Microbaculum marinisediminis: one gene and its partner. The protein of the gene in region 1 interacts with the protein of each later gene in a pairwise test. Links are inferred from orthologs where the notes say so. Each region holds a gene or a part of one and is shown in the gene's direction. Other genes may lie near its edges.

Region 1 (3,080 bases):
GGTGCTGCTGCACGGCGGCGGCCAGACGCGCCATTCCTGGGGCGGAACGGCGGCGCAGCTCGCCCAGTCCGGCTGGCGGGCGATCACCGTCGACCAGCGTGGCCACGGCGAGAGCGCGCGCAGCGAGCCGGGGCACTACAGCTTTCGCGACTTCGCCGACGATGCCGGCGCCGTGTTCCGTCAGGTCGGCGAGCGATACGGGACGGCCCCGGTGGCGATCGGCGCCTCGCTGGGCGGCCTGAGCTCGCTGCTGGTCGCGGGCGAGGCCAGCGCCCCGCCGATGGCGGCGCTGGTGCTCGTCGACGTGACGCCGCGGATGGACCGGAACGGCGTCGCCGGAATTCTCCAGTTCATGGGCGCGCGCATGGAGGCCGGATTCGGCACCCTGGAGGAGGCTGCCGACGCGGTGGCCGAGTACCTGCCGCACCGGCCGCGGCCGCGCTCGCTGGATGGGCTGCGGAAGAACCTGCGCCTCGACCCGGACGGACGCTACCGCTGGCACTGGGACCCGCGCTTCCTGTCCGGTCCCAGGCCGGTGTCGGGCGGGGGCGAAGGTGACCAGGACGCCCTGATCGCGGCCGCGTCGCGGATCGCCGTTCCCACGCTGCTGGTGCGCGGCCGGATGAGCGAGCTGGTCGGCGAGGAGCATGCCAAGGAGTTCCTCTCGCTGGTGCCGCACGCCGCCTATGCCGACGTCAGCGGCGCCGGGCACATGGTGGCCGGCGACCGCAACGATATCTTCGCCCGGGCCGTCCTGGATTTCCTCGATCGGCTGGAAGCGGCCTGAAATCGGTTGAAATCGGGGTTGGCGGAGGCCGGATTCCCGAGTCGGAAGAATCGCTTGGCGGCATCCGGTGAGACGTCGATTCATCGTCTTAAGAGTCTGATTCAGCGAATGAATGTTCTGAATCAACAAATCCGCCGGTGCCTCTGTCCGGGTTGTCGTTTGACGGGTTTTCCAGACCCCGCGCTCGGCACGGGGCACCTATTCGTTGACGATCGCACTCTTCCTTTTTTAGTAACCCGCAACACATATGCTAGGTTAGCGATATAAACAGCAGGGGCCGTCGAAGGCCCGCGGAGGTGGCCATGGTTAGCGGATCACAGAGGCTCGAGCGCAAACTGCCGATCGCCACGTGCGATCCGGTGTGGCAGCGCATCCGCGAGGAAGCCGGAGAGATCCTGGAGCGCGAGCCGGCACTCGCCGCCTTCGTCCTGGAAACGGTGCTCAATCACGATACGCTGGAAGAGGCGGTGTCGTTCCGCGTCGCCTCCAGGCTCGACCACAACGCGCTCGGCAGCCAGTTCATCGCCCATGAGTTCCGCGAGGCGCTGAAGGACCAGCCGGGCATCGGCGAGGCCTTCCGGGCCGATCTCGCCGCCGTCTACGAACGCGATCCAGCCTGCCACCGCTACATAGAGCCGCTGCTCTACTTCAAGGGCTTCCACGCGCTGCAGGCCTATCGGCTGGGCCACTGGCTGTGGACGACCGGCCGCCAGGACTATGCCGCCTATCTGCAGAGCCGGGTATCGTCGGCGTTCAGCATCGACATCCATCCCGGTGCCCGGATCGGGCGCGGCATCTTCATCGACCATGCCCACTCGATCGTCATCGGCGAGACCGCCGTCGTGGAGGACGCCGTGTCGATGCTGCACGACGTCACGCTCGGCGGCACCGGCAAGGAGTCCGGCGACCGCCATCCGAAGGTGCGCTTCGGCGTGCTGATCGGGGCAGGGGCCAAGATCCTCGGCAATATCGAGGTGGGCGCGTGCTCGCGTGTGGCCGCGGGCTCCGTGGTTCTCAAGGATGTGCCGCCGAAATCGACGGTTGCCGGCGTGCCGGCAAAGGTCGTCGGCAAGGCGGGGTGCTCGGAACCGGCACTGTCGATGGATCAGATGATCGACGGGCGCGGCGACAACGGTTAGAACGCAGGCGTCGAGCGTCGGCGGAGTCGCCGCCGGCACACCAATCCTGACAAGACCAAAAAGGGGTACCTCTTGGAACCAAGAGAAATCACCAAGCTAGAGGCGTATCTGCAGAAGACGTTCAAGCTTCCGGCGATCCAGGTGAAAGCACGCCCGCAGAAGGATGATTCCGCCGAGGTCTACATCGGCGACGAATTCATCGGGGTGATCTTCCGCGACGACGAGGACGAAGACCTCTCGTATAATTTCCAGATGGCAATCCTGGATTTCGATCTCGCCTGACCGGGCCATTTCGGCCGGGTAACCGCCGGACAAGAGCCTTTCGTGGTCGGATCGGATCAGGTCCGTTCGCGATACGGGAGGCGATCCGGCGAGACCAGCGGCGCTGACTATCGGCGGCGCTGGATATCGGCGGCACGCGATGCCGTCGATGCCAACCGTCCGCGGCGCGTAAGCCTTTCGGACAATCACGCCGGATAATTACTTCGGACATTCACGCCGGACAGGCGCGTCTACCGGGTCCTGGCGTGCAGGACCGTCTCTATCCCCGCATGAAGGACGCGACCGTGTCACGCATGGCCGCGTCGATGGCCCGCCAGCGCGACAGAAGGTGGCGGCGGAACCGGTAGATCACCTCGATTCCGTTATCGGTCCGGAATTCCACTGTGCAGCTTGCGGGCACGCCGCCGCCCTCCGGGGCGCAGCGCGCGGCAAACGACCTGGACGGGTCGCCGGCGGTGTACAGGATTTCGCCGTCGTAGCCGTGGCCTTCTGCGAAGGACGTGGCGATCAGACCGTTCGGACCGCTGGCCGGCGGATAGGTCAGCAGCCGCGAATAGACGAGGCGCAGGCGCTCCTCCGGCGACAGCAAGCCGTTGGAGGGCCGCAGCGTGGCGTAGAGGATCGTCGAGCGGTCGTCATTGTTGCGGAACGATTCGGCGCGCAGTTCCGACAGGCCCTCCATCGTCGGCCAGTGCATCCGCAATTCCAGCTCGGACACGCTGCCGCGCGCGAACGGATGGTTGCGGATCATGTTGCGCGGCACGGTGAGCGCGACCGGACCGACCGAGAGCGCGATCGGGGTCGGGTCGATTTCCGTGTCCCATCCGCCGACCAGGGTGTCGTAGGTCGTCAGCGCGAGCCGGCCGAGAACC
Region 2 (3,278 bases), on another replicon or contig:
TCGAGAACCCGGATATCCTGCGGACCCTCGCGCAGCACCACACGTTGCGGCCGACGCTGGTCGTCGGGTTCGCGGCGGAGACCGAGACGGTGGTCGACCACGCCAGGGCGAAGCTCGAGCGCAAGGGCTGCGACCTGATCGTCGCCAACGACGTCTCGCACGCCACCGGCATCATGGGCGGCGACCACAATACGGTGCATCTGGTCTCGCCGGCCGACGTGGAGAGCTGGGAAGACATGCCGAAAACCGAAGTCGCCGCGCGGCTCGTCGCGCGCATCGCCGAGATCCTGAAGGCGCACCGCTAGAATGACCGTCACCGTCCGTATCAAGCGCCTGGCGCACGGCGCCGATCTTCCACTACCCGCCTACGAGACAGACGGCGCCGCCGGCCTCGACCTGCGCGCGGCGATCGCGACGCCGATGATCCTGGCACCCGGCGGCCGCGCCCTGGTGCCGACAGGGCTCGTCTTCGAACTGCCCGGCGGCCACGAGGGGCAGGTCAGGCCGCGGTCCGGGCTTGCCGCGAAGCACGGCGTCACCGTGCTCAACACACCCGGCACGATCGACAGCGACTATCGCGGCGAAGTGAAGGTGATCCTGATCAATCTCGGCGCCGAGCCGTTCGCGATAGAGTCGGGCAGCCGCATCGCCCAGCTTGTTGTCGCGCCGGTGACCCGTGCGATGCTGGTGGAAGCCGATGCCTTGAGCGACAGCGCCCGCGGCGAAGGCGGCTTCGGCTCGACGGGACGCTGATCCGGGCAGGAATGCGTTTTCGCCGAAGGCGCAATCGGCCGGCCGTCGAGAATTGGTTTTCTCTGAATCGTTCGTTTTCTAGGACTGCATTCCGCAGTACCGGTCAAATTGGAATGCGCAGGGCCTCGCGGGGAGACTGTGGGGCGACTACGTTGAGGACCGGTCCAACGAGTAAGCGGCGGCAGCCGCATCAAGACGCCAACGGAGCACATTCATGAGCCAGGCCACCGCCCCCAAGCAGGACCTCGACCGCCAGCCCGGTCGCGGCCGCATCTACGACTCCATCACCGACACCATCGGCGACACCCCGCTGGTACGGCTGGACAAGCTGGCCAAGGCGAAGGGCGTAAAGGCCAACCTGCTGGCGAAGCTCGAATTCTTCAACCCGATCGCCAGCGTCAAGGACCGTATCGGCGTCTCGATGGTCGATGCGCTTGAGGCCGAGGGCAAGATCGACAAGGACACCGTGCTGATCGAGCCGACCTCCGGCAACACCGGCATCGCGCTCGCCTTCGTCGCGGCCGCGCGCGGCTACCGGCTGATCCTGGTGATGCCCGAGACGATGTCGATCGAGCGGCGCAAGATGTTCGCCTTCCTCGGCGCCGAACTGGAGCTGACCGAAGGGCCGAAAGGCATGAAGGGCGCGATCGCGCGTGCCGAGGAGTTGCACAAGGAGATTCCCAATTCGGTGATCCCGCAGCAGTTCCAGAATCCCGCGAACCCGGCGATCCACCGCAAGACGACGGCCGAGGAGATCTGGAACGATACCAACGGCGAGATCGACGTGTTCGTTTCCGGCATCGGCACCGGCGGCACCATCACCGGCGTCGGCCAGGTGTTGAAGCCGCGCAAGCCGGACCTGCACATCGTCGCCGTCGAGCCCGAGGCGAGCCCCGTCCTGTCCGGCGGCGAGCCCGGCCCGCACAAGATCCAGGGCATCGGCGCGGGCTTCATCCCCGACGTCCTCGACCGCGACGTGATCGACGAGGTCGTCCAGGTTTCGAACGAGGAAGCCGTCGAGACCGCGCGCGAAGTCGCCCGGACCGAAGGCATTCCGGTCGGGATCTCGTCGGGCGCCGCCGTCGCCGCAGCACTCAAGGTGGCCTCACGCCCGGAAATGGACGGCAAGAACGTGGTGATCATCATCCCGTCGTTCGCCGAGCGATACCTCTCGACGGTGCTGTTCGAGGACCTCTGATTCGAGCATTCCGCGAACCCGTTCGCCGGCGGCAACCCCGCATTGCCGCCGGCGGATGGAATACTTGGTTCGACGGTTTTTTTGGCCTATCGTTTTCGCCAGGGACGGAGGCGAAGGAGGCTGCGCCATGAGTTCGAGCGCGCGAATTGGCCTTGTTCTGGCGCTACTGTCCAGTGTCGTTACGGCTGAGGCCGGCGACATCTCGGAGCATCGCATCCTCGGTTTCTCGCCCAACGGCAGTGTCTTCGCGTTCGAGGAATTCGGGGTTCAGGATGGCTCCGGCTTCCCCTATGCCAATATCTACGTCGTCGATACGAATACGGATTCCTGGGTGCCGGGATCGCCGGTGCGCGTGCGCATCGACGAGGAGACGGCACCGCTCTCGATGGCGCGCGCGCAGGCCCGTCAGCAGGCCGCGCCGATACTCGAACAGTTCGCGGTGGAAGACCGGGCGCTGACGCTTGCCGCCAATCCGCTCGGCGAACTGGGCGCCGATCCGGTCAGCGTCGATTTCGGCCAGCCGTTTCCCGCCAACCCGCTTCGCGACATCGACCGGCGCTACAATGCCAGCCTCGATATCTATGATGCCGAGACTCCCGGCGAGGCCTGCGAGACCTATATCGGCGACAAACCGAAGGGCTTTCGCCTGACGCTCAGGAACCTCGCGACCGGCGTCGAGACGGTGCTGCACGAAGACGTGCAGATCCCGCAATCGCGCGGCTGCCCGATCACCTACCGGATCGACGCGGTGACCGTGCCCGACGGCTACCCGGCGGATAAGGTCGCCGTCGTCATGAGCATATTCCAGCCGGGCTTCGAGGGACCGCAGCGCCGGTTTCTTGCCGTCACCGGAGACCTGCCGCGATAGACAGTTCAGGAGGCCAATCCCAGCCGATGCTCGTGCCGACGAAACTCAGTGATGAAGAACTGGAGCGCTATGCGCGGCACATCGTGCTTGCCGAGATCGGCGGGCCGGGCCAGCAGAAGCTGAAGCGTGCGCGCGTCCTGATCATCGGCGCCGGCGGCCTCGGGGCACCGCTCCTGCTGTATCTCGCCGCCGCCGGCGTCGGCACGCTGGGCATCGTCGACGACGACACGGTGGCCCTGTCGAACCTGCAGCGGCAGGTGATCCACGACACGGACGCGATCGGAGCAGCCAAGGTCGACAGCGCGGCGGCGGCGATCAAGCGCATCAACCCGCATGTCGAGGTGGAGACCTACCCGCTCAGGATCACGCCCGACAACGCACCGGGGCTCGTCTGCGGTTTCGACATCGTTGCCGACGGATCCGACAATTTCGCCACGCGGTATGCGGCGGCGGATGCCT

What was found.
Region 2: the proteins of cysE (region 1) and cysK interact in binary tests that used the Escherichia coli proteins (3 or more experiments, as listed by UniProt). The link is inferred for Microbaculum marinisediminis from one-to-one orthologs.

Annotation. Positions count from the first base shown.
Region 1 is NZ_JALIDZ010000005.1:443,017-446,096, forward strand. The notes cover bases 247-3,007. They hold cysE (serine O-acetyltransferase), read left to right. Parts: upstream 247-1,089; coding sequence 1,090-1,926; downstream 1,927-3,007. Other genes in these bases: MUB46_RS13670 (alpha/beta fold hydrolase), read left to right, coding at 247-787; MUB46_RS13680 (DUF3126 family protein), read left to right, coding at 1,999-2,208; MUB46_RS13685 (hypothetical protein), read right to left, coding at 2,468-3,007. In the rest of the region: more of MUB46_RS13670, read left to right, coding at 1-246; more of MUB46_RS13685, read right to left, coding at 3,008-3,080.
Region 2 is NZ_JALIDZ010000004.1:156,717-159,994, forward strand. The notes cover bases 1-2,959. They hold cysK (cysteine synthase A), read left to right. Parts: upstream 1-967; coding sequence 968-1,951; downstream 1,952-2,959. Other genes in these bases: coaBC (bifunctional phosphopantothenoylcysteine decarboxylase/phosphopantothenate--cysteine ligase CoaBC), read left to right, coding at 1-305; dut (dUTP diphosphatase), read left to right, coding at 307-753; MUB46_RS09615 (DUF2259 domain-containing protein), read left to right, coding at 2,079-2,819; moeB (molybdopterin-synthase adenylyltransferase MoeB), read left to right, coding at 2,846-2,959. Outside these bases: more of moeB, read left to right, coding at 2,960-3,278.